DNA from 2 places in the Candidatus Photobacterium acropomis genome. Region 1 is predicted to be linked to the other one. Evidence: predicted binding sites of a transcription regulator. Region 1 holds the regulator's gene; the other holds the start of a gene.
The links. The regulator PurR, encoded in region 1, represses purine synthesis genes. The targets are predictions, from matches to a motif close to TNANGNAAACGTTTNCNTNA.

Region 1 (15,348 bases):
CTACGGTAAAAATTAAGTCGTTGGATGTCGATTTACCACAAACTGCCACTAAGACATTACAAACCACACAGGCTGATCCTATCGCCATTAATCTCGTTGCTAATGCGCCACATTGGGCGCTTCAGGGCGAGAAAATCAATGACTGGGACAGCTTTAAACAAGCGTTATTAACTGAAGTAAAAAACAACCCAAATAAACCTGTTGTGATCGGGGCAGATAAAACCGCCTCTGTTGAGCAAATGCTTAAACTGCTCGCGTTCTTACAAGAAAACAATATCAAAGCAACTCAGCTACTTATGGAAGAATCATCATCATGAAACGACGCACACTTTTAACCACATCTCTGCTGACGATCACATTAGGATTGAGTAGCTTTTCATACGCCAATGCAGATCCCAACACCAACAAAATCATCAGTGCAGGCGCGTCGATTACACAAATCATTGACGCTTTAAACGCACAAGATCAGCTAGTCGCCGTGGATCTCACCAGTAAAACACTCGTAGATAAATCTGTGCCTAAAGTAGGCTACCACCGCCAACTATCAGCAGAGAACCTGATGTCACTATCACCAACAAACGTCATTGGTTCAGATGAAATGGGGCCGCAAAGCACATTAGATTTACTTAAACAATCAGGCGTTAGTGTGGATGTCGTGAACTCAGGTGAAACCGTTCAAGATTTACTCCAACGTATCGATCAAATCGCCTCATTGACACACCATCAACAGCGTGCAGAGGTATTAAAAGAAAAACTGAATAAGCAGCTAAACGAGATTAAGCAGGCAACAACTAACATCAAAACCACTAAAAAAGTGCTGTTTTTGATGATCCATGATGGTCGACCAATCAATGTTGCAGGCAGTAATACCACGGCAGATAGCATTATCTCGTTAGCGGGTGCCGTGAATCCTGCAGCTGAATCAGTCAGCAATTACAAACCGATTTCTGCCGAAGCAATTGTAACCATGCAGCCAGATATCATTCTTTTGAGCACTCGTACTGCAAGTAAGATCAAAAGTATGAAAGATCTGGTTAAGCAAATGCCGCTCATTGCTGCAACACCAGCAGCTACCAATAACGCCTTGTTAACTATTAACGGTACAGCTTTAATTGGCGGTTTAGGGTTAGAAAGCGTGAATGAAGCATTAAGACTTAATCAAGTTATTTATCCTTAATCATCTATCTCAAAATAACGTCATATTCGATTAGTGCCTCATGTTTTAAGGTTGTTTTTTCATGTACGCAAAACGATTTTCAGCCCAACATATTTATATTTTAAGCATTGGCTTACTGGTGTTAGCAGGGCTTTCTTCTATTGTGATTGGCCCAATGGCAATCAGTTATAAACAAAGTCTACTTGCGCTGATACCTGGTGATCATCAACTGGCGCAACATGTCAGCTTAGTGATCCATCAAATACGTCTACCTCGCACCCTACTCTGCTTTGCCATTGGTGCAATTTTGGCGATTTGCGGCAGCGTACTGCAAGGGCTATTTCGTAATCCTCTTGCCGATCCCGGGATTATTGGTATTACAGGCGGTGCCGGATTAGGTGCAGCATTAGCCATTGTGTTATTTGCCCCACTTACTAACACTTTCCCACAGTTACTTAACTTTGCCATTGTGCCTGTGTTTGCGTTTATTGGCGGTGCAATTAGCACTGTCATGGTTTACCGCTTAGGCACAGATAAAAACGGCACATCAGTGATGATCATGCTATTAGCTGGGGTTGCGATTACCGCAATTTCAGCGGCAGGATTAGGCTTACTTAACTATATTGCTGATGATGAGGCACTGCGTGATTTATCACTGTGGTCAATGGGCTCACTGGCTGGTGCTACGTGGTCTGGGATCCTTCTTGCCTACTGTACTTTAGCGTTACTGTTTAACTACTGTTATCGCCATTGTAATAACTTGAATGCGTTCCTATTAGGTGAAGCAGAAGCCCGGCACATGGGCGTCAATACTCAGCACTTAAAGCGTAATCTTATTATTGTCTGTGCGGCAGGTGTCGGTATTACCGTGTCGATTTGTGGCCCTATCGGATTTATCGGTTTAGTCATCCCTCATGTCGGACGTATGCTAACAGGTCCAAATCATAAAACCTTATTGCCCATTTCAGCTCTATTAGGCGGTTTAATTTTATTAGTTGCAGATATGATCGCCCGTAGTGCTTTTTCACCACAAGAATTACCCGTTGGCATTATCACCGCTATTTTAGGTGCGCCTTTCTTTATCTATTTACTTAGCGCTCAAAAGAGGCACATTTCATGACAGCAACTGCCATTGATATTGATTTACTTAGTTCGAAAGAAAACAGTTCTCAAAATAACGCTTCTCTAAATACAAACAGCGTTATTCAAGCTAGAAATCTCAAACTCCGTTACGGCAATAAAGTCTTATTAGATGATCTGAATTTAGATATTCATTCAGGCGAGGTCACCGCCCTTTTAGGCCCCAATGGCGCAGGTAAAAGTACCTTATTAAAAGTGCTCTGTGGCGAAGTGACACCTGAATCTGGCGAGGTCTCTTTTTTCGGGCAACCACTGTCATCATGGGACAGAGCTACACTGGCTAAACATTTAGGCATACTGCCGCAACACAGTGCCCTTTCTTTTGCATTCACAGCAAAAGAAGTGGTGGAGTTAGGTGCAATTCCGTTACAGCTGACTTCACCACAGCTCAAATCAGTAACCAAAATGACAATGGATTATGTAGATGTCAAAAACCTTGCAAATAGGCTTTACCCGACACTTTCTGGCGGCGAAAAACAACGGATCCATTTCGCTCGGGTATTAACCCAATTAAGCCAAGCTGGTGAACATTGTATTTTGATGCTAGATGAACCAACCTCAGCTCTTGATTTGGCACATCAGCATCACACCTTACAAATCGCCAAGAACATGGCAATGCAAGGCGCTGCGGTTATTGTGGTATTACATGATTTAAACCTTGCAGCGCAATACACAGATCGGATGATTTTCCTAAAAGATGGGCAAATAAAAGCGGATGGAACACCGTCACAAGTGCTCACGGCAGAAGTTGTAGAATCGCTGTATGGTTGGCCTGTTACGGTGCATACCCACCCTAAAGAAAACTACCCTTATATTTTGTCAGCGAATCATCCTATTCTTTAATAACCAATCAGTTATTAATACTGTAAAAATGCGATAAAAATCGGATTAAGCGTGACAACGACCTACATTTTTATACTTTATCATCAATAATTTCACTCAAGATGAACAGAAAGATTGCACAACGCAAAACACACAGTAAAATGTGAGCGCAAGCGATTACACATGTAAAAGTTGTAATAAAAATTTCGATACACTAATGCCGCATTTATTGCGGCTTTAGTTGTTTAAGAGCGGTACTCTATAAAAACGGTGCCAAATTGAATAATTAAGTAGTTAATAATTAAAGAATTTCATATCTACTAGTCTCTCAACTAGCCATCTACTACGTAATTAATCAATTGGGTACCACAACCTTTTGTCAGATCTCTATCTGACCATAATTAGAAGAATAAATATGGCAACCATTAAAGACGTTGCACGTATGGCAGGTGTATCAACCACAACTGTGTCACACGTGATCAATAAAACACGCTTTGTTGCAGAAGCAACACAGAAAAAAGTGCTGGCTGCGGTAGACGAGCTTAACTACGCACCAAGTGCTGTAGCGCGAAGCTTAAAATGTAATACAACTCGTACCATTGGTATGTTGGTAACAAAATCAACTAACCCATTCTTTGCTGAAGTTGTACATGGCGTTGAAGAATACTGTTACGGCGCAGGCTATACCCTGATCCTATGTAACACAGAAGGTAATCTTGAAAAGCAACGTGACTACCTACGCATGCTGGCAGAAAAGCGTGTTGATGGCTTACTAGTAATGTGTAGCGATCTTGATCAGAAGCTACTTGAACTACTAGAGCGTCAGAACGATCTTCCAATGGTTATCATGGACTGGGGTCCAGAACGTCCTCACACTGACAACATTCAAGATAACGCTGAAGATGGTGGCTACATTGCGACTAAACACTTCATCGATAACGGCCATAAGAAAATTGGCTGTCTATCTGGTCAAGCTGATAAGTCTACTTGTCATGAGCGCCTAAAAGGTTTCCGTAAAGCTATGGCAGAAGCGGACTTAAGCGTTAATGAAGATTGGCTACTTGAAGGTGACTTCGAATGTGAATCTGCTGTAGAAGCAGCGAAGAAATTTATCGCAATGAAAGATCGCCCTACTGCTATCTTCTGTTTCAACGATATCATGGCAATGGCAATGATCAGTACATTCCAGCAAGCAGGTCTACGTATTCCTGATGATATCTCTATCATTGGTTACGATAACATTGACCTTGCACCGTACTTTGCTCCACCGCTAACGACCATCCACCAGCCTAAGCGTCGTTTAGGTAAAACAGCGGTGGAAATTTTGCTAGATCGTGTTAAAGACAAGAATCACGCTCGTCAAACTTTTGAAATGACGCCTGAGCTTGTTGCGAGAAAGTCTGTTAAAGATCTCAACTAACAAGATTGACCTTGGTAAGTCATGAAAAAGCCGATAAGTTTAACTTGTTGGCTTTTTTTTACTTTTTTAAAAAAGATTTATGCTCACCACAAGATAAGAACAATTACCTGAAGCAGTATCACATTTTTGAGGACTTGGATTTAATATTAAAACTAATATTTAATATAACTTTATATAGTCACGAACAGGCAAATTAATTGAAAGATTAAGACGCAAAACCTCCGGCCTAACAATTATTATTAATTCACGGTAGCGGGGTTACCGAAGGATTATAATTAGTCTCGCCAATATAATGACGATTATTTTAACAATATATTGACAAGCCTATTATGAAGATTGATTAATCTAATTCCTCGCTCTTGATGTTTAGGTGACACTCATATTTATTTCACCGAGTAGAAGCATGGATAAACCAATATTAAAAGATTCATTAAAATTATTTGACCATTTTGGATCTGTGAAATCACGGTCGATGTTTGGCGGTTTTGGCATTTTTGCTGGTGATACAATGTTTGCATTAGTTGTAAATGATAAACTTCATTTACGCGCAAACGCTGAAACCGAAAAGGAATTCAAAAAAGCAGGTCTTGAGCCTTACGTTTATAAGAAACGTGGCTTCCCTGTTGTAACCAAGCACTACGCAATACCTGATAATTGGTGGGACGAACCTGAAAAGATCGTTGCGCAAGGTCGGTATTCATTGGATGCAGCAGAAAAAGACAAGCAAGAAAAGGAGAGTTGCGTACCTGACCGTATAAAGGACTTACCAAACCTACGGTTATCAAACGAAAGAATGCTTAAAAAAGCAGGCATAGAGACTATCGAACAACTTCAAGCTGCTGGTGCTTTAGGTGCATACCAAGCGCTACAAAAAGCGCAAAACAGTCCACTTAGTCTTGAATTACTATGGGCGCTAGAAGGTGCAATAAGTGGTCAACATTGGTCTGTTATTCCTGAGCAACGTCGAAACGAATTATTATCAGCCCTTTCTTAATAAATCTACTTCGACAATTCTATTTAACTTAGAAATAAAAGATGTTCATTCTTTTATTTCTAAGTATACCTACTAAATATATATTTAGAATAATACCTAACCAGACTACTCTATTTTATATCTTTTAATACATAAAGCTCATAATAAGAACTAGCAAAATAACGCACCTAGAAGTAATTAATAACTTCTTGTTTTATATCAATGCTAAAACATAAATATTTAATTTTGTTTTTTATAACGTCAAATATTTAACGCTTTATTAATCTCGCATCACATTTATCGCTATTTACAATATCCTCCTCGCCTTTTATTTTCTTCACCATTGGTTTTATTTTCGCCAACTGATTGGCGAAAAAGCCATAATTCTTAGTAAATGAAATACAATACATACAGTTAAGGTCTACATGTATACCCTAGCAACTCGCTTTTTAGGTATCTGTTTTAAGGAATGGCTGTGCGTATCTCAATCAAGAAAATCGACTCTCTCTGGGTAAAACCCTTGCTATGGCTCCAAGCTCGACATTATGGGCAAGTGCTAAACCCAGCTAAGCTTTGGGGCCGCAAACCTGTACTGTTTTGGTTAGTCGCAGGATTTTTCGGTTTTCTCGATCGCAAAAAATCCCCTATCCAAGCTGTGATACGCTCGCTGATCTGTGTTCGTGTGTCACAACTCAATGACTGTGCATTCTGTGTTGATGCTAACGGTATGAAGTTGGCAGAGCGTTGTGATTCTGAAGAAAAAATCAAAGCATTGGCGAATTGGCAACACTCTGATTTATTTACGGAGCAAGAACGCGCTGTGCTTGCCTACACGGAAGCCATGACCATTACAGGGCAACGTGTTACTGATGAGATGCTTAATGCGCTCCAGCAGTGGTACAGCAGCGATGACATCATAGAGATCACCGCATTAGTCAGTTTCCAAAACCTATCCGCTAAATTTAACACCGCTTTGGACGTGCCAGAGCAAGGCTTCTGTACTCTGCCAATTAAACCCAATGATGTTGCGGCTAACCAAGAGCAAGACAAATCACAAGCTGATACTCAGCAAAACAAATAAGGTGAGAGACATGGATAAGAAAAAGCTCGCTTTACTCATCGTGATTGTTAGCCTGATTGCAAGCTGGATCCATTTCGATCTCGGGCAATACCTCACGCTTGATTTTATCAAGCAGGAGCAATCTGCCCTACAAACGAAAATTCAAAGCCAGCCAATCGTGGCTTATGTGTCGTACTTTGCTATTTACGTTCTAGCGACTGCCTTATCCTTACCGGGTGCCGCCATTTTAACCTTGCTAGCAGCCGCTATTTTTGGTTTCTGGCCTAGCCTGATCATTGTCTCATTTGCCAGCACTATTGGTGCAACCTTAGCATTTCTCTCAAGCCGATTTATTCTACGTGACTGGGTACAACAGCGTTTTGGCTATCGCTTAAAAACCATTAACCAAGGGATCGAGAAAGAAGGCGAATTTTATCTCCTAACGCTGCGCTTGATCCCTGTGTTTCCGTTTTTCCTGATCAACCTATTGATGGGTTTAACTCCCATTAAAACGCGTACCTTTTATCTAATAAGCCAGTTAGGCATGTTACCTGCTACGGCTATTTTCATTAATGCTGGTACTCAACTCAGTAATATTGAATCACTGCGTGGAATTGTTTCTACCCCAGTATTGCTATCGTTAGCTCTACTCGGCACGTTTCCTCTGATTGCCAAGTTCATTGTCAACGCTGTAAAACGCCAAAAGGTTTACCAAGACTTTCAAAAACCTCACTCATTTGATCAAAACCTAGTCGTCATTGGTGCAGGTGCTGGCGGTTTGGTTAGCTCATATATTGCTGCCGCAGTGAAAGCTGAAGTGACCTTGATTGAACGCCATAAAATGGGTGGCGATTGCTTAAATACTGGTTGTGTACCCTCTAAAGCCTTAATTCGTGCCGCCCACAGTGCTCATGAAATCCAACAAGCGAAACAGTTAGGCATTAACGCCAACATTGAAGCTATCGATTTCAAAGCCGTTATGCAGCGAGTACATCACGTTATTGCCGATATCGAACCGCATGACTCTATTGAGCGATACACCAAGCTAGGCGTGAACTGTATTCAAGGTGATGCCACTATCATTTCCCCTTGGCAAGTGAAAGTGAACGATACGATCATCACGACACGTAACATCATTATTGCTACAGGTGCTTCGCCGCTATTACCAAACATTACAGGGTTAAAAGATGTTGATCCGCTCACTTCCGACACCTTATGGCAACTAGAACAACAGCCGAAAAAACTGCTTATTCTTGGCGGTGGTCCTATTGGTTGCGAATTAGCACAAGCGTTCAATCGTTTAGGTACGTCTGTTACCTTGGTTGAAATGGCTGAGCAATTACTCAATCGTGAAGATAACGATGCGGCTTGTGTTATTCGCAATAAACTCACTGATGAAGGTGTGAAGGTATTGCTTCAGCACAAAGCGGTGAGCTTTAAAGCATCCAATAATGAATATCATCTTGCGCAGTTAGATGATCTTGCGAATAACCAATCAGTCGAAGTGGAATTTGATCAAGTCATTGTCGCCCTTGGTCGTGTTGCCAATACCCAAGGTTTCGGTTTAGAGACGTTAAACATTGAAACGACACCACAAGGAACCATCAAGGTTAATGACTATCTGCAAACCCAGTACCCAAATATTTATGCGGTTGGTGATGTGGCTGGTCCTTTCCAACTGACCCATGCCGCAGCACATCAAGCATGGTATGCGTCAGTTAACAGCTTATTTGGTGCCATTAAAAAATTTAAAACCGACTACTCGGTATTGCCAGCCGTTACCTACACCTCGCCAGAGTTAGCACGAGTGGGATTAAACGAAAAAGAAGCGCAAGCCCAAGGTATTGAATATAAAATCTATACTTATGATATTGCGGATTTAGATCGTGCAATCACCGACAACAACAATGAAGGTTTCATCAAGGTGCTGACACCGCCAAATAGCGACAAGATCTTAGGCGTCACTATTGTTGGTCATCATGGTGGTGAACTATTGGCAGAATTTACGTTAGCAATGCGTCACAAATTAGGACTAAACAAGATCTTATCGACGATCCATCCTTACCCGACCATGAGTGAAGCTGCGAAATATACCGCTGGAGTGTGGAAACAACACAACGCACCACAAAAGCTATTATCCTTAGTGCAGCGTTACCATCAATGGATGCGTAAATAGCCTTACAAAGCGCATAACAATAACGAAAACAACAAGCAGCAAAGGAAGATGAATGAAATCACTATTTAAGATGCCACAGTGCAACATGCCCTATTTAAAAGCACTGTCGCAAGGCATTGCGTTATCGCTTGTACTCTCCACTGCTGCGTATGCTGAAATACCAGAGCAAACAACGTCAACACCTTCGCTAGCACAAGCATCATGGCAACAAGTGCTTGATAAAGCCAAAGGTCAAACCGTTTACTTCAATGCTTGGGGTGGCAGCCAAGAGATCAATGAATACCTAAAATGGGCAGATAAACAGCTGCAACAACAATACGGTGTCACGTTAAAGCAAGTGAAAGTCACTGACATTGCAGAAACCACACAGCGTTTACTGGCAGAAAAAGCCGCCAATAAAAACAAAGACGGTAGCGTTGATATGGTTTGGATCAACGGTGAAAATTTCCGCTCTATGAAACAACATCACCTGTTGTATGGTCCGTTTACTCAACGTTTACCTAACTGGAAATACGTTGATACCTCATTACCGATAGATAAAGATTTCACCGTTCCAACCGACGGTTATGAAGCACCTTGGGGAGTGGGACAACTGGTGTTCATTTACGACACCACTAAGTTAAAAAATCCACCACAAAGTTTTAAACAACTATTGGCATTAGCACAGCAAAACCCGGGGAAAATTAGCTACCCTCGTCCGCCAGAGTTTCATGGCAGTAGCTTTTTAAAAGCAGCATTGCTTGAACTCACAACCGATAAACAAGCGTTATACCAACCCTTATCGTTACCCGCTGAAAAAGCCTTATTTGATAAAGTCACCGCACCACTTTGGCATTATTTAGATCAGCTTAATAAAGTCGCATGGCGTGGTGGTAAACAATTCCCAGCAGGTACAGCAGAAACGGTTCAGTTATTAGATGATCAACAGCTTTTATTAGCGATCACTTTTAACCCTAATGCCGCTCTAGCAGCCATTGAAAACGGCAACTTAACTGACACCGCCAAGACTTATGCTTTTAAAGCTGGTGCATTAACGAATGTTCACTTTTTAGCGATCCCTTGGAATGCAACAGCAAAAGAAGGCGCATTAGTGGCGATTAACTTTTTAATGAGCCCAGAAGCACAAGCTCGCAAGGCAGATACAAAAATATGGGGCGATCCAACCATATTAAAACCACAAGCATTTAAAGCCTTGCCAGAGCCATATAAAAGCCAATCATTTAAGCTCTACCCTGCTATTGCTGAGCCAAACCCAACATGGCTAACAGCGATTGAGCTCGAATGGCAAAAGCGTTACGGTCATTAATCGCAAATTTAATAAGTAGAATACCCTTTGCCCCGTCAGATGATGGGGCAAATTTTTTAAAACACTTTTAGAAACATCTAACGCATCCATTCATGGTGAAGCTGCTCACTATCACCTAAATAGTCCAATAACCAACTTACCGCAGGGCTCATACTTTCCGTATTCCACGCTAAACAACACGGGCTCATAGAGGGCTTTATTGCCAATTCCTTTTCAACCAGCTTGCCTGATTCAATTTTACTGATAGCCATATGGCTAGGCACAACAGTGATCCCCAATCCGGCTTCTAAACATTGAAAAGCACTGTACCAACTCGGCACCATAATGCGACGTTGGTTATCCATCAGCCAAGTGGTACGTTTTGGCAAAGTACGTGAAGTATCTTCTAAGCAAATTGCAGGATATTGCGCTAATTCATGAGGCTCAATAGGATGATCAACCGCTGCTAATGGATGCTCAGGCGCAACCACAAACTTCCACGTTAAAACGCCCATATCACGATAATCAAAGCTACCACCAATCGGCACTGCCGCCGTTGCACCAATGGCGATATCAGCACGACCATCGGCTAAAGCATCCCATACGCCATTAAACACTTCCATGGTTAAGTGCAGCTCCACATCTGGAAAATGCAGATAGAAATCACGCACTAAGGTATTCACTCGACTTTGGCGAACCACAGTATCAAGTGCCACCGAGACATTTTCCGACCAGCCATTGGCAACCCGTTGAGTTTGGTATTTGATGGTATCCATTTGTTTGATCAGCTTGCGTGCTTCTTCAACAAAATACTCACCTGCTGGCGTTAATTTCACCTGCCTGTGTAATCGAACAAATAATTCGACAGCTAATCGCTCTTCTATTAACCGAACTGTATAACTTATCGCACTCGGCACTTTGTGCAATTCTTCCGCTGCCGCTGAAAAGCTGCCACGACGGGCGACAACGTCGATAACTTGGAGATCATTGTATGAAAACATATCAAATCAAATTTTTTGAAAGCAATGTTGAAATATTAGCGTTTCACAGCAATGAAAACCAGCATTACACTATCACTATGTCTTATAGATATAGTTATTATAAAAATGAAAAAAGAACTCGCTAAACCATCAAAAATCACCCTATTCTGGTTCGCATGTCTAAGTATGCTGGGCTTTTTAGCTACAGATATGTATTTACCTGCGTTTGAAACAATCCGTGCCGACTTTGCTACATCACAATCTCTTATCGGCCTATCGTTGAGTGTTTTCTTACTGGGTATGGCATTAGGCCAACTGGTTTACGGTCCACTGTCTGATCGCATTGGTCGTATCAAAGTTTTAGTTGGTGGTATCGCCCTATTCAGCGTGGCTTCTATCGCATGTTCATTTGCACCTAACATCGAAGTGTTCCTACTTGCGCGTTTTGCTCAAGCATTAGGTGCATGTAGTGCAACAGTGATTTGGCAAGCGGTGGTTGTTGACCGTTACGAAGGCAAAACATCTGAGCGTGTATTCGCAACCATCATGCCTTTAGTTGCATTATCGCCTGCATTAGCACCATTACTTGGCGCATTGTTAGAGCATAACCTTGGCTGGCGCAGCATCTTCATCGCACTTGTAGCATTTGGTGTTGTACTTGCCATGCTAACGCTGAAAGAAAAAGAAAGCGCAGCATTAGATCAACAACAAGAAAGCGTGACAGTTCAGCTACGTAAAGACTACAGCCAAATCCTGCGCTCTAAAAAGTTCTGGGGTAACATGGTAATTTTCGCAGCATGTTCTGCGGCATTCTTTGCTTACCTAACAGGTTCACCATTTGTTATGTCAGCAATGGGTTACTCAGGTGCAGACATCGGTTTAAGCTACGCACCACAAACCGTTGCATTCATCGTAGGTGGTTACGGTTGTCGTACGCTACTTAACCGTTACTCTGGTAAGCAGCTTCTACCTTGGATCTTGGCGCTATTCTTCACCAGCGTAGCAGTCATGTTCGTTATCTCGGTAACAACCACAGTAACAACAATCTGGCCTATCCTGATCCCATTCTGCTTCCTAGCAGTGGCGAACGGTGCAATTTACCCGATTGTAATTAGCGCAGCACTGTCTGACTTTAAAAACTGTAGCGCAACCGCTGCTGGCCTACTTAACTTCATGCAAACCATGGTATGTTTTGCGGCAAGTGGTCTAGTTTCAGCATTCGCTGCACACGGTCTGCTAACAGTAACAACTGGCATGTTCATTACAGGCTTTATCGCACTATTTGGTTTCTCTCTAGTGGTTAAAGCACGTAAAGAAGAAGCACAAGACGCTGAACTTCAAACAGCGTAATCCATTGCGGTACGTAATATAAATGCTAAGGGGAGCTGACTATCAGCTCCCCTTTTTGTTTTCTCGCTATGATATTTGAACCAGCTCGCAAAACATTATCCGCATCATGACACTTCAGAATAAAACTGGTGATGAATACAAAGAATCACTAGCCTGCCATTGCATCTAACAAGAATCCTAATTAGTACATTGAACTATCATGCAATTAAGGACTTGCTAATGCTAAATACGTACCTGTCTTACTTTAAAATTTTGCTAACAGACTTCGTTAAATATTACCTAGCAACGGTACTTGTTCTTGGCATCAAAGGTGAGCTATTCAATATCGGCTTGCGTGTTTGGTCAGATAACCAAATGTCATTTTATGAGGATGGTTTGTGGCAAATAACGTTGATCTTATCATTCTTAATTACTTGCTGTGTGATGGTACATAAGTACGCGCCTGAGTAGTGATAATTGTAGATAGAATTCACTTGATACCCAATTATAAAGACGGCTTAGTTAAGCTCGTAATTGATAACACTTCATACCAATAACAGTTCTCTCTCACCGCTCAAAACCGCCCCTTTTTCATTTGAATAATTACCCACAACTCCATTTACTCTCAAATCTAAATTTTTTGCACAAATGTAAATATTCCACTAGAGCTATTTAACATTCCTAATTCACCAGTTTAGTTTCGCTATCTCAATAGGATATAAAACCAACAAACGGCGATTAATTAAACAATCATTTAACAAATTAAAAATTTTTTACTTTTTTATTGCATAGCAGAACAACTTGGGTAATATAAAACCAAGTGAGAATAAATGCAGAATAATCGCATGGGTATTCAAGTAAAAAACATTAATAAATTCTACGGCAACCATCAGGTGCTACATGATGTGACCTTTGATTGTCATAAAGGCGAAACCTTGGTTTTACTTGGCCCAAGTGGTGCAGGTAAAAGCTCGCTGCTACGGGTATTAAACCTGTTAGAAGATGCCTCGGCAGGTGAACTGAGTATCGCTGAAACTTACTTTAATTTTAAAAAGGCAGTGGCTGAAAAAGACGGATTAAAACTGCGTCGTAAAGTTGGCATGGTATTCCAGCAATACAATTTATGGCCGCATAAAACGGTGCTGGAAAACTTAATTGAAGCACCTGTAAAAGTGCTAGGTATAGATAAAGAGCAAGCCAAACAGGAAGCAATGACGCATTTAGCGAAATTGCAGTTAGCAGATAAAGCCGATGCATGGCCTTTGCAACTGTCTGGTGGTCAACAACAGCGTGTGGCAATTGCCCGTGCGTTGATGATGAAACCTGAAGTTTTATTGTTTGATGAGCCAACTGCGGCACTTGATCCTGAGATCACAAGCCAGATTGTGCAAATCATTAAAACTTTAAGCGGTACTGGCATTACTCAAGTTGTGGTTACCCACGAAGTGGATTTTGCCAAGAAAATCGCCAGCCATGTGCTTTACATGGAAAACGGAAAAATTGTTGAACACGGCAGTAACGAGGCATTTAGTAACCCTCAAACACCTCAGTTCGCAGATTATTTAAAACACTAGTTAAAACTTAACGTTATATCCCCTTTTATACGTTCGTTTAAGACGCATGGAGTATCGCGATGAACAAAATTTTATTAGCTACGATTATCGGTTTGGTTTCTTCACAAGCAATGGCACAAGAGATCAAGTTCGCAATGGAAGCAACTTACGCTCCTTTCGAGTACATGGATGAGAACAATCAAATTCAAGGCTTTGATGTCGACGTTGCCAATGCGCTGTGTAAAGAGCTGGATGCGACTTGTACTTTTCATAATCAATCTTTCGATAGTCTGATCCCTGCTCTTAAATTCAAGCGATACGATGCGGCGATTTCAGCCATGGATATTACTGAAGCTCGTCAGCAACAAGTGAGCTTTAGCCAACCTTATTACGATAACGCTGCTGGCTTTATTGCTATCAAAGGCAAACTTGCTGATGTCGATGCCCTTAAAGGCAAGCGTGTTGGCGTACAAAATGGTTCAACTCACCAAAGCTACCTAACAGATCAAATGGCTGACGTGACAACTGTGCCTTATAACAGCTACCAAGATGCCTTCATTGATATGCAAAATGGCCGTATTGATGCGGTATTCGGTGACACAGCAGTGGTTGCTGAGTGGCTGAAAAAAGACGACAACCTAGCGTATGTAGGCAAGCCTGTAACAAACCCTAAATACTTCGGTAATGGTTTTGGTATTGCAGTGAATAAAAACAATCAAGAGTTACTTAAGCAGTTGAACACTGCACTTGCGAAAATTAAGCAAGACGGTCAATACCAAGTAATTTTTGATAAGTACTTTGGTAAGTAAATTATGATGTTATCGGGATATTCACTTTCCCTGTTAGAAGCAAGCTGGATGACTGTCCAGCTAGCTTTTACCAGTTTAGTTGTTGGATTAGTGTTAGCGATGCTTTTTGCTGGCGGTGAGATGTCTCGATTTCGCCTTGTGGCATGGCCGACAACGGCTTTAGTAACGGTGTTAAGAGGCTTACCTGAACTTCTTATTGTGTTGTTTATCTTTTTTGGTTCAGGTCAGATCTTGTTTTATATCACGGGTGATTATGTCGAGATCAGCCCGTTTTTATCCGGTGTTATCGCACTTTCTTTGATCTTTGCATCATACGCAGCACAAACCATTCGTGGTGCAATCCGTGCTGTACCCAAAGGTCAACGTGAAGCAGCAAGCGCATTAGGGATCAGTAAGAGCAGAACGTTTTTCGCCATTATTGTGCCGCAAGCAGTGCGTCATGCCCTACCGGGGTTAACGAACCAATGGTTGGTGCTATTAAAAGATACAGCATTGGTGTCATTGATTGGTGTCACAGATCTATTAAAGCAAGCGCAATTAACCTCTGCCGCAACCCATGAAAGTTTTACATGGTACGCAACGGCTGCTGGGGTGTATTTGGTGATCACCTTGATCACGCAGAAGATCATTAAGATTATTGATGCG
Region 2 (15,348 bases), 520 kb from region 1:
TGCCTTGTTTTGAGTGTATAACAAGTCCAGTTATTTTGCTTCGTTAACTATCTTAAGCTAACAAGCTGAATAAGAACTTAGTCACGCTTACTCAATACAGCATCCACTAAACCATATTCTACAGCTTGGTCTGCAGACATAAAGTTGTCACGGTCAGTATCACGCTCAATAATTTCTAATGGTTGACCAGTGTGCTCAGCCAATAGACCGTTTAGGCGTTGTTTGATTGTTAGAATTTCTTGCGCATGGATTTGGATATCCGACGCTTGTCCTTGGAAGCCACCTAATGGCTGGTGAATCATTACTCGTGAATTCGGTAGACAGTAACGCTTACCTTTCGCGCCACCAGCAAGTAAGAATGCGCCCATAGAACATGCTTGACCCATACATACAGTACTCACATTTGGCTTAATAAACTGCATAGTGTCATAGATTGACATACCCGCAGTAACAGAGCCACCTGGAGAGTTGATGTAAAGGAAGATGTCTTTATCTGGGTTTTCTGACTCCAAGAATAGCAGCTGGGCTACTACAAGGTTTGCCATGTGATCTTCAACCTGACCAGTTAAGAAAATCACACGCTCCTTTAAGAGACGAGAATAGATATCGTAAGAACGCTCACCACGAGAAGTCTGCTCGACCACCATAGGTACCAGCGCATCCAAAATTGGTGACATGGCGTTTTTTTCTTGGTAGCTCATAACGTTATTTCCCTAAAATAAATGGCCCGAATGAAATTACTCACACGGACCATTGTTAGCAGAAGACTTGAGAGAATGTCAAATCTCTACGGTAATTTCAGCAAATTAAGCAGCTGGGTTCATTAGCTCGTTGAAGCTAACAACCTTATCAGAAACCTGTGCTTTCGCTAGAAGTGCATCGATTGCTTGCTCTTCTAGAGCAACATTACGCATGTTGTTCATTAGCTGTTCGTTAGTTTCGTAGTACTTAACCACTTCTGATGGATCTTCGTATGCAGAAGCCATTTCAGCGATGATTGCTTTAACGCGCTCTTCGTCTGCTTTTAGCTCTTCAGACTTGATCACTTCACCCACTAGAAGACCAACAACTACGCGACGCTTAGCTTGCTCTTCAAATAGTTCACGTGGAAGCTCAGGCATGTTCTTAGCGTTACCGCCAAAACGTTGTGCAGCTTGCTGACGTAGTGCTTCGATTTCTTGGTCGATAAGTGCAGCAGGAACAGTGATGTCGTTTTGCTCAACAAGACCGTTAAGAACTTGATCTTTGATACGACCTTTAACAGCTTGCTTAAGCTCACGCTCCATGTTCTTACGAACTTCAGCTTTAAGACCTTCAACAGAACCGTCTTCAACGCCGAACTTAGCAACGAACTCTTCAGTTAGTTCTGGAAGCTCTTGAGCTTCAACTTTGTGAAGTTTGATAGCGAATGCTGCAGCTTTACCTTTTAGGTTTTCTGCGTGGTACTCTTCTGGGAAAGTCACTTCTACAGTGAACTCGTCGCCAGCTTTCTTACCTACGATGCCATCTTCGAAACCAGGGATCATACGACCTTGGCCCATAGCTAGTGCGAAACCTTCAGCTTTACCGCCTTCGAACTCTTCACCGTCGATAGTACCAACGAAGTCGATAGTTACACGGCTGTTAGCGTCAGCTGCTGCTTCTACTTCTGCCCATGTAGCTTGTTGCTTACGTAACGTTTCTAGCATTGTGTCAACGTCAGCTTCAGTTACTTCTACAACTGGCTTCTCAACAACAACTTTGTCTAGACCTTGAAGAGCGATCTCTGGGAATACTTCAAAAGTTGCTTTGAATACTAGATCTTTACCTTCAGCTATTTCTACTGGAGTGAAAGTAGGTGCGCCTGCTGGGTTGATCTTTTCTTTAACGATAGCTTCGATAAAGTGGCGGTGCATAACTTCACCAAGGATGTCTTGACGTACAGATGCGCCAAACATTTTAGCAACCATCTTAAGTGGTGCTTTACCAGGGCGGAAACCGTCGAAACGACGAGTCTTAGCAATTTTCTTTAGTTCAGCTGTTACTGCGTCTTCGATGTTTGCAGCAGGAACAGTGATAGTTAGTTGGCGTTCTAGGCCTTCAGTGGTTTCAACGGTAACTTGCATTATATTTAACCTCAAAACTTACTCAGTTTTCTGAGTGATGTTGCCGAACAGCCATTTACTGACGGTGGCATCCTTTTCGTGTTACGGCTTATAAACCATAACGCCTAAATTCTTTTACTTTATTTCTAAACTGTCAGAGATGTTCATTCAACCTAGAAATTAAAGCGCGTCATTATAACGACACACAAACGTGTCGTCGAGGTTCGATAGACTAAACTGCTATCTTGCTCTACAACTGAAACACAAGATAGGGGCTAGATTGCGCATTTCAAGGGGGAAAGAGAAAATAATCAGTCTAATATGCGATTTTTGTGTTCAAATGTTGGAAAAACAGCCTATTTGATGCATTTTTTGAATGATGGGTGCGTAATAAAGCAAATGCTAAATAAGAAGACAATAAGCTAAAATAGATATTATAAAATCGGAGAATTCAACGATGAATGTAAATAGGAAGAGCGATAATAAGAGAAGGAAATGGCACGCCCTGCAGGATTCGAACCTGCGACCACATCCTTAGAAGGGACGTGCTCTATCCAGCTGAGCTAAGGGCGCATCATTGATGTAACATGAAGTTACGAGGTCGGATTATACGGAGCAAAAAGCTTAGGTCAATACGTTTACTTTATTTTTCATGATTTAAGACACCAACCGATTAAAGTTAAATCAATCTGTTTTAATTTCGTTTTTCCCTACCCGATATCATTAATCTCTACCCTCTCTCTGTTGGACGGATATTCAATTGCTTATCACATACACGCGAGTAACACACCGAAAAGCAAACGTTTGCGCTATAGCTAATATCATCATTTTCTGCCACAATATCTCCATTATGCTCAGCCAATATAAAAAGGATCACCATGACCGCTCAAATTATTGATGGGAAATTGATCTCCCAAACAGTTAGACAGGAAGTTGCTGCGAGAGTGAAAGCTCGTGTTGATGCAGGTCTTCGTGCGCCTGGCTTAGCTGTCGTACTTGTAGGACAAGATCCTGCTTCTCAAATTTATGTCGGCAGTAAACGTAAAGCCTGTGAAGAAGTTGGATTCGTGTCAAAATCCTTTGATTTACCTGCAACATCAACAGAAGAAGAGTTACTACTTCTTATTGATGAGCTAAACCTTGATCCCACTATCGATGGCATTTTGGTGCAATTGCCATTACCAGCTGGTATGGATAGCACGCGTATTTTAGAGCGCATTGATCCTGAAAAAGATGTTGATGGTTTCCACCCATATAATGTAGGTCGCTTAAGCCAACGCATACCTAAACTACGTTCATGTACACCTAAAGGCGTAATGACACTGTTAGAGCGCTACAATATTCCTGTTCGTGGTAAAGAAGCCGTCATTGTTGGCGCTTCTAATATTGTTGGTCGCCCAATGACACTTGAATTGTTGTTAGGTGGCGCAACAACAACAACCTGTCATCGATTTACACAAGATCTTGAAAGTCATGTTCGCCGCGCTGATATTCTTGTGGTTGCGGTAGGTAAGCCTAACTTTATTCCAGGCTCATGGATCAAAGAAGGCGCAACGGTAATTGATGTTGGCATTAACCGATTAAAAACAGGCAAACTTTGTGGTGATGTCGAATTTGATGTTGCAAGCCAACGAGCAAAACACATCACACCAGTACCTGGTGGTGTAGGGCCAATGACAGTAGCAACCCTCATTGAGAACACCATGCTAGCCTGCGAACAATTTCACGCTGAATAACTAAATAAGAGCAATAGCAATATTGCTCTTTTCTTTTCAATATCTTTTACTGCTTAATATCTTTTATCAGATATAATAAAGGTTATATTAATTCTTTATTTTTATATATTTCTTTTTCTGATAAGTCTGAGATATCAATGCTGTATTTTTTACGCTTCATTTTGATTACATTCTGTATTTTATTTTCATCTTTATCCTTGGCGAGTAACCAAGATATACATATTACCGAGCCTAGATAATAAAGCATTAGTGGCTTTTAATGTCGGTGTAGATCTTTCTGGTATCGAGCAACCTGCAAACATAGCAGCGCAATCTATTGAGAAAATGGCAGCATCATTACAAACAATGGCTAAGCACCCTAACCTTACGCCTGAGCAACAAGCTGCTATCACTGATACATTTAAGCATATTGATACATTAGCGCAATCATTTAACCAATCTGTTGCTGCACTACCTAAAGCTGTCGCTCAAACCAGCACACCTATTATCACCGCATCTAAATCGATCATGAGTGATATTAAACTTTACACTATTTTATTTTTTTCACTTATTTTAGTACTGATCGTTCTTGCGCTTATCGCTATATATTATTTAGTTCTTGCTCCGGTTAAAAATATTCTCTTAGAAACAACAGGAAAACTTAATCATATGGCAGATGCATTAGAAACAACAGCTAATTTAGTCCATGAAAGTAATCAATTTCATCGTGAAATACTCAACAGTATTCACCATTATGAAAAGCAGCAAAAAGAACATAACAGACTAGAGTCATTGACTCAGCAATAATAAAAAAGCGATGCTAATTCGCATCGCTTTTCTCAAGTTACTTACAATTACAATGTCTTTGCTAATTGCTTTAAGTAATCTGTAAACTCTTCACCAAACTGGTTATGGCGCATTCCGTATTCAACAAATGCCTTCATATAACCAATTTTACTACCGCAATCGTGGCTTAAGCCTGACATATGGAATGCATTCACTTGCTGAGATTGCATTAACATATCAATCGCGTCAGTTAACTGGATCTCATCACCAGCACCAACAGGCGTTCGAGCTAATAGCGCCCAAATTTCAGCAGGTAAAATATAACGTCCAACAATAGCCAAATTAGACGGTGCGTCTTCAACCGCTGGTTTCTCGACAACTTTAGTCATTGGTGCTGATTCGCTAGCATGTAGCTCTACGCCATTAATATCAGCAACACCATAACTGGATACTTCAGACATTGGCACTGGCTCAACCATCACTTGGCTAATTTTAGTCTCGTTAAATAGCTTCACCATTGCTGCCATATTATCGCAACGCAGATCGCTTGCTACATCATCTAAAATCACATCTGGTAACACCACAGCAAATGGCGCATCACCTACAAGTGGGTGTGCACATAACACGGCATGACCTAAGCCTTTAGCTTGACCTTGGCGTACATGCATAATCGTCACGTCAGGTGGACAAATGGCTTGAACTTCTTCTAGTAACTGACGCTTTACTCGTGCTTCTAAGGTCGCTTCCAACTCAAATGACGTATCAAAGTGGTTTTCAATTGAATTTTTTGAAGAATGCGTAACAAGAATAATTTCTTTAATTCCAGCAGCAACACATTCATTCACAACGTGCTGAATAAGAGGCTTATCAACAATCGGTAGCATTTCTTTTGGAATAGCTTTTGTCGCTGGCAGCATGCGTGTGCCAAGACCGGCTACAGGAATTACGGCTTTACGTACTAATGAATGATTCAATTTTTTATACATGTTTCGTTATAAACATCTTCATTGATGATTGCTTACTGAGAAATTATTTCTTTAATAAATCTGTATTTTCTACGCTTACCTTTACAGGCTTACCAAGAAGATTTATCAACATAAATGAGCGTTTTTCACCATCCGGTTCTTGATAAATCGCCTCTAAGCCTTGGAACTTACCTTGTTCCAACTTTAGTTTTTCACCAGGTTGAGGCAGCATTGATAATAAACGTTGATGCTCTGCACTATCTTCATTCATCATCAAATTATAAATTAGCTCTTCTCGCACTTTCTGAGGAAAGGTACCACAGCGGATGAAATCAGCAACACCTCGTGTTGAGCGCACTGATGTATAACTGACAACTTCAGGGTCAAAGTGAACAAAAACATAATTCGGAAATAGCGGCTCAGCAGACTCTGTACGCTTTCCTCGCATTATCTTTTGTACTGTAACTTGTGGGTAGTAACAATCAACACCCTGACGATCAAGATTGATCACGGCACGCTCTTGCTCACTGCGCTTACAATAAAGTAAATACCAATCTTTCATCATCAATCCTAATTATTCTAAACAACGTTTATTATATACATAAAAATAACGATTTTATATGACCACCTAGCAAGGACTTTATAAAATCAAGAATATAATTTTGTACCTATGATAATTCGTTTTTCATTAAAATGTGTACAAATCACACCTCAAAAATGTAACATTCATTAACAACCATAATTGACAATATATAACACCAAAAATAAAACAAAAAACAGACAAACAAACCAAAAATAGACACATAAATAGAATTTAAGATCAATTTAAACATTGAAAATTGATTTTTCAATTTTGGATAAAACACAAACAAACACTATATTATCAATAACTTAAAATGTTTTCACAATGTACTTCAAATGTAAAAACTTGCAGTCATATATATTGTGCTTTATAAAACTACGGGTATTAGCAAACACACCATCACAATAATATAGAGAATCCTATGAGTCATAATAGTAGTGGTACCTTATTGGGCCACCCAAAAGGCTTGTTCCTGTTATTTGGAACAGAGCTATGGGAGCGTTTCTCCTACTACGCAATGCGCGCTATTCTAGTTTTATATTTAACAGATAAAACAATTAATGGTGGTTTAGGCTGGACAACCCAAGAAGCTCTAAGCTTATACGGCATCTACACTGGTCTTGTTTACTTCACACCTTTAATTGGTGGTTGGATTGCAGATAACTTTTTAGGTCAACGTCGCTCAATTATTATTGGCGGTGTATTAATGGCCATCGGTCAATTTACGCTTGCACTTCCACATAGTGTTGTAGATCCACATGCCGTTAAAGCTTTCTACGTCGGTTTAACATTCCTGATCATCGGTAATGGTTTATTTAAGCCAAATATTTCTACCATGGTCGGTGACTTATACGAAGAAGGTGATAATCGTCGCGATGGCGCATTTACCATCTTCTACATGGGTATCAATATTGGCTCACTATTAGCAGGTGTGATCGCAGGTACTGCTTCAGCAGTATATGGTTGGAAAGCAGGCTTCCTATGTGCTGGTTTTGGTATGCTGTTTAGCTTACTGATTCAACTATTTTTTGCACAGCGCTACCTTGGTGATATCGGTACGGTTCCAGCCGCTGTTCGTGATGCAGCAAAAAATGCTAGTGGTAAAAAAGAACCTCTAACGAAAATTGAACGTGATCGCCTAAAAGTAATCATGGTGATGTGTACTTTTGTTATTGTATTCTGGGCTGGCTTCGAGCAAGCGGGTGGCCTTATGAATATCTACTCACAAGAATATACCAACCGTATGATTGGTAGCTTTGAAGTACCTGCAGCTTGGTTCCAATCACTTAACCCATTCTTTATCATCATTTGTGCGCCAATTCTGGCTTCACTATGGGTTAAAATGGGTAAAAAAGAGCCGAACTCACCGGTAAAATTTGCATTAGCCATGTTCTCATTAGCATTAGGTTTTGCTTGTATGATAGGTGCTGCACTTGAGCAGGGCGGTGACATGACAGTGAAAACGTCCATGTTATGGCTGATTGGTGCGTATTTCTTCCATACTATTGGTGAACTATGTCTATCACCGATTGGTTTATCATTAGTAACTAAACTTGCCCCATTACGTCTAGCATCATTAATGATGGGTGCGTGGTTTGGCGCAAATGCGATTGCAAACTACATTGCCGGTGAAATTGGTTCACGTATTGGTGAAGCTGGTCCTCTTGCTATTTTCTCTGGTATCGCAATCACCGCAGTGATCGCAGGTGTTCTACTACTGCTACTATCTAATACATTAATTAATTGGATGCACGGCGCTGAGTCATCAAATAATGATGAAAACGTAGAAGTGAAAACAGCAGAAGCTTAAGTAAAAGAAATAAACGTTGAGGGTAGTGTCTGGCCACACTACCCTTTTTTTATAGGTTTAAATACTTAAAGTTAACACTAAAACTTGCATGACCTAATTGACTGAGTGAGAGCCGCCCCCCAGAAGGTGAAATTGCTAACTTCGATAATGGATTGTGACTTGCTTGACGTCCAAGCCATTGCCCTGCCCTCACCTCATAGCTATCTTCACTGGTACGCAATTGCGCATCAATCCCAGCAGGCAAAACGTGTAAACGGCGCTCAGATAAGTCAAACAACCCAAATAGTCCTTTTACTGGCGATGCATAACCTGAATGCTTCATCCCTTGCTCTAGTTGGGTCACTAAATGACTTAAACTTTCTAAACTGTTTCCTTGATTACGCAGATATTCATTAAAAAATGCACGGATCAAAAGCGCAGTCGCTGTTGCATTATCGCCACCACTACTGGTATCTATTAAATAAAATGCCAATTGCCCATCAAATAACCACGTGTAATCAAGTAATACAGGTAAGCTATCGATAGACTGCAGCACACAATAATTTAGCTGCCAATGTCCATAAGAAGACTGAGTATCTGGCATTAACCCCACAAGAAGATCCCGAGCTGCCTTAGGGTTATTTTGTAACTCTTTCAAGTGCCACGCTAACTCTTCTTCTACAGGTTCAGATTCCTCAGATGTAGAGAACCATCGACTCGAAAAGTCTTGCTTCTCATAAACCGCACTATCTTGCGCTCTTAATACTGATAACATTGAAGACTTCAACATCAAGATATTATCTAATGGCTTTATCAAGAAATCTTTGACGCCTAGCCTTAAGGCTAAAGCAACATCAGCCATTTCCCCAGTACCTGAAATAACAATCACTGGGATCATCGGATATTGAATCGCTACTTCTTCGACAAATTCCATTCCTGTCATCACTGGCATTGCTAAATCACACAGCAATAAATCAGGGATATGCTCTCTTAACGCACGTAATCCTTCTAAGCCATTATCAGCTTCTTGCACCAAGCATCCTTGGCTTTCTAAAAAGCCAACTATCATATTTCTAAATACCGGATCGTCTTCTACAACGAGAATCTCTTTCCCTTCGAGCAAAAGTACCTCCGCTTCTTTCTAATAACTTAGATGTATAAACTAATAATCAGACAAATCCTCTTATTTACGTCTAATCATTGCGACATTACTAAGCATAGAAAAAAGCTACGCAAAAATGCATAACATCGTACATTTAATAAAAAATAAATTGATTTATGTAATACACTTCAAATTATCAGGCTTTTTATCGATATATCCACTAACTCTACAAAACTTGAGCAAGATAGATTTTTCTTATACAAATTTGATAAAAAGTGATGCATTTGACTCATTTTGTTATACAATTGCACATCATAAGCGTTCAATAATGACTTTTTTATGAAACTTGACGATCTAAATCTCTTCCGCATGGTTGTGGAAAATGGTAGCTATACAGCTGCATCAAGAAAGACCCAGGTACCAGTAGCAACACTGACACGTCGAATTCAAGCACTTGAAGAAGGCCTAAATATTCGCCTGCTTAATCGTCATGCCCGTAAATTGTCGCTAACAGAAGCTGGTCAAAAGTTCTACCATGACTGTGCACCTTTACTACAGCAACTGTTAGATACTACTGAACATATTAGTGAAGAGTGTAAAGGAGCAGCAGGTAAGCTACGTATTGCTGCACCAGCAAACATTACTAAAGTAATGCTTCAACCTTTATTAAATGCCTTTATGCTAGAGCACCCTGCAATTAGCATTCAGCTGTATATGAGTAATGAGCCAGATCAACTTGACCCTACCGATTGGGATGTCATGTTCCGCATCGGTCCTCAACGCGATTCTACACTTATTGCACGTCGCATTAATGAAGTAAAAGATATTCTTGTTGCTAGCCCTGACTACCTTAAGAAAAATCCAGAGCCAAAACATGCACAAGATCTCCACGAACACACGTTACTAAAAGGTAACCCATTACTTCGCTGGCGTTTGAATAATCATAACGGCGAAACAGTAACGATTAATGAACGTGGTCGCTTTGAAGCAAGTGAGCTTAACGTTGTACGTAAAGCATGTTGTGCTGGCCTTGGTATTACCTTGATGCCCGATGTAATGTTAGAAAAATACATTGCAGCAGGTGAAGTGGTACAGGTACTTAAAAACTGGTCTGCTAACCCACGTGACGTATATTTAATTTATAACCACCGTGACTATCAACCAGAGAAACTACGTTTATTTATTGATTTTGCAAGTCACTACTTTGACTTAGAAAAACACTAAATAGAATTGTAAAAAACAACATTCTTCGATTAAATGCCATATTATCCCCTTTAATATGGCATTTTGTTTTTTTGTAGAAGCTGTATTTTTTTATCATCACAAGCAAACAAATAATCCTAAACCTTGCGCTCCCTTCTGTTCCCTACTAAACGTTATAAGACCAAACAAAAAATAACAGCCACAACATATCACGAACTCAAACATAATAAATTTATGGGGGCGTACTATGATTTTGGGACATCTTTGGGGGATCTACACCCATCCAAAACAAGAATGGCGTACTATCGATAAAAAGCACGAAGGGTTACTCAGTGGTTGCTTAAGCCACATCCTCATTACAGCACTGTTTCCTTCTATCTTTGCTTTTATTTCCAGTGTGTATATTGGCTGGAATATCGGAGCAGGAGAGCCTATTTTTCTTACTGCATCCAGTGCTATTCCGATGGCTATTGCTATGTATATCGCCTTGATCACAGGTGTATTTGCATTAGCCTATTTAACCTACTGGATGAGTAAAACATTTGGTGCAGCACCGAGCATGACACAAGCCATAGAATTAGCGGCGTACACTGCAACACCATTATTTATGACCAGTATGGCAGCGTTATTCCCCCACCTTTGGTTTCTCATGCTAGTTGGACTTGCAGGACTCACTTATTCGGTCTATTTACTTTATACCGGAGTGCCAATTTTGATGCATATTCCTGAAGAGCGTGGCTTTATTTACGCAAGTTCTATCGTCACAGCAGGACTAGTACTCCTTGTTTCGATTATCACTTCTTCTGTTATTTTATGGAGTTACGGCTTTGGCCCTGAATTTGTACACTAGATGGGACGAAACGAAAACAAAAAAGCCGACATGCTAGACATGTCGGCTTTTATTTACAGCATAGCAATGACTATTTAGACGCCTTCATTATGCAATTCTAAATTTGCTAAATCTTGTTGGATTTCACGTTGTTGTTTTGAATCATCACTACGTAATGCATCGAGGTATTCTAAATACTCTTGATTTACATCCCCTGTTACGTAATTGCCATTAAATACTGATGTTTCAAATAGCTTTATATCAGGGTTACCTTCGGCAACGGCATCTACCAAGTCTTGCAAATCTTGGAAAATCAAACCATCAGCACCAATAATTTTTGAAATTTCATCGACTTCACGACCATGAGCAATCAACTCATTTGCACTTGGCATATCAATTCCATATACGTTAGGGAAACGAATTTCAGGGGCTGCCGATGCTAAGTACACTTTCTTTGCACCTGCTTCACGTGCCATCTCGATGATCTGCTCTGATGTTGTGCCACGAACAATCGAATCATCCACCAGCAGAACACTCTTATCTTTAAATTCAGAGCGAATCGCATTTAACTTACGACGCACTGATTTACGACGCATTTGCTGCCCAGGCATAATGAAAGTACGACCAACGTAGCGGTTCTTAACAAATCCTTGGCGATAAGGCTTATCAAGTGTGCGTGCGATCTCTAATGCACTATCACAAGAAGTTTCAGGAATTGGGATCACAACATCAATATCAACATCAGCCCATTCACGCTTAATTTTCTCACCAAGCTTAGTCCCCATCGCAAGACGCGCACCATAAACTGATACTTTATCAATAAATGAATCAGGACGAGCAAAGTAAACAAACTCAAATATACATGGGTTTAACTGTGGATTATCCGCACATTGTTGTGTAAACAATTGACCATCAAAGGTAATGTAAACCGCTTCACCCGGTGCAATATCACGCATAAAATCAAAACCAACAGCATCAAGCGCTACAGATTCTGATGCCACCATATATTCAATTTTTCCCTGATCTTCACGCTTACCAATACACAATGGGCGGATACCATTAGGATCACGAAATGCAATCAAACCATGACCAATCACCATAGCAACAACCGCATAAGCCCCTTTCACAATTCGGTGAACTTCGGTAATTGCGGTAAAAATTTCTTCAGGACTGATAGGATAACTTTGGCAGTGCTCTAATTGGTTTGCCAAAATATTGAGTAAGATTTCAGAGTCAGAGGTTGTATTAACATGGCGCTTAGCTTGCTCAAATAATGTATCTCGAATATCTGCAGCATTGGTTAAATTACCATTATGCGCCAGTGATATACCGTATGGAGAGTTAACATAAAAAGGCTGAGCTTCTGATGCACTAGAGCTACCTGCCGTTGGATAGCGAACATGACCAATACCAACAGTTCCTTGTAAGCGTTGCATGTGTTTTGCTTCAAACACATCACGTACTAAGCCATTGGCTTTACGCAGACGGAAACGATTGCTTTCTAAGGTACAAATACCCGCAGCATCTTGGCCGCGATGTTGCAGCACAGTAAGTGCATCATAGATAGACTGGTTTACCGGGGTTGAGCCCACGATTCCAACAATACCACACATTTCCAAAATCCTCGTCGTGCATAAAAATACAGTTACCAAATTAAGATAACTTGGTAACTGCTATTAATTGGCGCTACTTAATGTTGGGTAAGAAGCTAGAACTATGTTTGATGTAGGAGAAAAACCATTCAATCACAACACCAAACTGTGGGATCAGCTTTGATTGTTTCCACCAATCAGAGCTTGCGAACCCAGTAAAGGCATCAAGAAAGAACAATACTGCCGCAACAATTAAGACGCCGCGAACCCCACCAAAAACTACGCCTAATACCCGATCAGTGCCAGACAACCCTGTTTTCTGAACCAACTGACCAATAACATAGTTAACTACCGCGCCTACTATTAGCGTTGCAATAAATAAAACGGCAATAGCACTACCGTTACGAAGCATCTCATCATGGAAGTTTGTAAAGTGTACAGCTAATTGCGGGTAGAAATTACTCGCAACAAAAAAAGCGGTAAACCAAATAACTAATGAAAGTGCTTCCTTAACAAAACCACGGATTAAGCTTACCAAAGCGGAAAAGCCAATCACGGCTAAAATTACATAATCAATCCAGATCATCATGTGTCATTCGTCTTGTTGATGCGTATTCTAACAGAAAAAATGAAGACGCAAACGTTTACTTAAGGTTTTATTGGGTTAAATTGATACAATTTGCCACTTAAACCAGTTAATTTTTTCAGGTCATCAATCTTAGCTAAAAGCTTATCTTTTGACAGATCAGGCCCTACTACCACTTTGACATATTGACCAGGTTGCGCATTTTTAGGCAGTAAATGTGCCTGATAACCATTAAGGCGTAACTTCGCCACTAGCGCACTCGCATTTTTAAAATTGCCAAAAGTACCTAACTGGATCATCCACCCACTGTTTTTCAAATCGCTATTACTAACGGTTGCAGGCTTAGGTGCCGGCTTTTCAACAGGTTTAGGCTGTGGTTTCACTACGGGTTTTGGTTGCTCTACTGGCATAACAGGTTTCGCAGGTTGAGCTGTCTTATCTTCTTCAACGGTATAAGTTTCATTATCATCAGCATGAGAAGATGAAACAGTCTCTTTTCCATTATCAACCGTTACCGTCACAGGCTCTTTAGGTAACTCAGCATTCGCGGTTTCAGGATCAGGGACTTGTGCCTGCTCCTTTTGATCTCCTACTTTAGGTTGTAGCGGAATACTTGCGAACTGCTCTTTATAATGTTGTTTTTGGCCATCAAAAAGATCAGGAAGAAAAATCACGCCAACTGTTACCAAAATAATGGTACCAATTAGTCGATTTTGAAATTGGCTCGCCACATGGACTCCTATGTTATTTAAACGCTTTTCAACAAAGCGCTTTTCACTACTTAACTTAAATGACTTGTGATCTGGCCGACAGTGTAAAACGAGCCAAAGACGATTACCATATCATCGTCTTGTACCTGTGTTAGGGCTTGGTCAAATGCCGTCTCAGGCTTATCAAAACCTACACAATCTGCTGATAAATATTGCAATATCTCTTCAGCGGTTGCCGCTCTTGGTCCTGTAAGTGAAGCAGGATACCAATGATCGACAATATCTTTCATTGCCGCAATCGTAGATGCAATATCTTTATCGTGTAACATCGCAACTACAGCATGGATCTTACTCTTACCTTCTTTCTGTTTAATTTTGCCTAATTGATTCGCAAAGTACTCAGCAGAATGTGGGTTGTGTGCTACGTCCATAATAATTAATGGCTGCTCACTCACTCGCTGCATACGTCCTGGTAACTGCGCTTTCTTCAGACCATTAATGATGTTTTCTTCAGAAATATCGAGCTCTGCAGCACCTAATGCCATTAGTGCTGTTGCCGCATTAGGAAGAGGAAGATTGGGTAACGGTAGCTGTGTCAAATCAAATGCACCGCACTGCCAATTCCAGTGGTTATCTTCAACCTGGTATTCAAACTGATAACCCACTTGATATAACTCTGCGCCAATATCATCAGCATGCGCAGGTACTGTCGCGGGCGGGTGAGGCTGACCACAAATAGCAGGCTTACCTGAGCGGAAAATACCTGCTTTTTCATAGCCAATCACATCAATATTGTCACCAAGCCAATCAACATGATCAATAGCAAGGCTAGTGATCACGCTAACATCGTGATCAACAATATTGGTTGCATCTAAGCGGCCACCTAAACCAACTTCTAACACTACAACATCCACCTGATGGGTTTTAAATAGTGTCAGCGCAGATAATGTACCAAACTCAAACAAGCTCAAACTGATATCACCACGTGCAGCTTCAACGCTGGCAAAAGCTTTGGTGTGCTCACTATCGTCTAATTCTTGGTTATTGATACGAACACGCTCGTTATAACGTACAAGATGAGGAGAGCTATAAACACCAACCTTATAACCAGCTTCAATCAAGATAGCTTCTAGCATGGCACAGGTTGAACCTTTACCATTAGTACCTGCAACAGTAATCACGCAAGGCGCTGGTTTTAATAAATCAGCCTTTTGCCCAACCGCTTTAACGCGATCTAATCCTAGATCTATCGCGCTAGTGTGTAATTGCTCAAGGTATTTCAGCCATATTGAAAGCGAGGCTGTCGCTTGTGGTGCCATCAATCCTGACATGAGAACTCATTCATTTGTTTATAACTAACTTAAGTTATAATTTACCATCGAATCTCTTATAACTTAAATCTCA

Region 2: folD (bifunctional methylenetetrahydrofolate dehydrogenase/methenyltetrahydrofolate cyclohydrolase FolD) is a predicted target of PurR. The motif match lies at 2,877-2,896, and genes of this name have one in related genera.

What each region holds. Positions count from the first base shown of each region.
Region 1 is NZ_CP131609.1:2,272,395-2,287,742, forward strand. Features, by position in the region: gene Q7657_RS17365 (ExbD/TolR family protein) at 1-317, shown strand, start outside; gene Q7657_RS17370 (heme/hemin ABC transporter substrate-binding protein) at 314-1,177, shown strand; gene Q7657_RS17375 (FecCD family ABC transporter permease) at 1,239-2,276, shown strand; gene Q7657_RS17380 (heme ABC transporter ATP-binding protein) at 2,273-3,139, shown strand; gene purR (HTH-type transcriptional repressor PurR) at 3,534-4,538, shown strand; cyclic di-GMP riboswitch class I at 4,716-4,804, shown strand; gene Q7657_RS17390 (TfoX/Sxy family DNA transformation protein) at 4,942-5,532, shown strand; gene Q7657_RS17395 (carboxymuconolactone decarboxylase family protein) at 5,987-6,592, shown strand; gene lpdA (dihydrolipoyl dehydrogenase) at 6,603-8,747, shown strand; gene Q7657_RS17405 (ABC transporter substrate-binding protein) at 8,833-10,053, shown strand; gene punR (DNA-binding transcriptional activator PunR) at 10,131-11,033, opposite strand; gene punC (purine nucleoside transporter PunC) at 11,139-12,362, shown strand; gene Q7657_RS17420 (hypothetical protein) at 12,582-12,812, shown strand; gene artP (arginine ABC transporter ATP-binding protein ArtP) at 13,187-13,915, shown strand; gene Q7657_RS17430 (arginine ABC transporter substrate-binding protein) at 13,975-14,703, shown strand; gene artQ (arginine ABC transporter permease ArtQ) at 14,707-15,348, shown strand, end outside.
Region 2 is NZ_CP131609.1:2,797,014-2,812,361, forward strand. Features, by position in the region: gene clpP (ATP-dependent Clp endopeptidase proteolytic subunit ClpP) at 78-701, opposite strand; gene tig (trigger factor) at 807-2,105, opposite strand; tRNA gene Q7657_RS19590 (tRNA-Arg) at 2,581-2,657, opposite strand; gene folD (bifunctional methylenetetrahydrofolate dehydrogenase/methenyltetrahydrofolate cyclohydrolase FolD) at 2,963-3,820, shown strand; gene Q7657_RS19600 (hypothetical protein) at 4,070-4,606, shown strand; gene galU (UTP--glucose-1-phosphate uridylyltransferase GalU) at 4,654-5,571, opposite strand; gene rfaH (transcription/translation regulatory transformer protein RfaH) at 5,615-6,112, opposite strand; gene Q7657_RS19615 (peptide MFS transporter) at 6,555-7,943, shown strand; gene Q7657_RS19620 (response regulator) at 7,993-9,045, opposite strand; gene Q7657_RS19625 (LysR family transcriptional regulator) at 9,364-10,248, shown strand; gene Q7657_RS19630 (Yip1 family protein) at 10,475-11,077, shown strand; gene purF (amidophosphoribosyltransferase) at 11,152-12,669, opposite strand; gene cvpA (colicin V production protein) at 12,743-13,234, opposite strand; gene dedD (cell division protein DedD) at 13,297-13,965, opposite strand; gene folC (bifunctional tetrahydrofolate synthase/dihydrofolate synthase) at 14,016-15,275, opposite strand.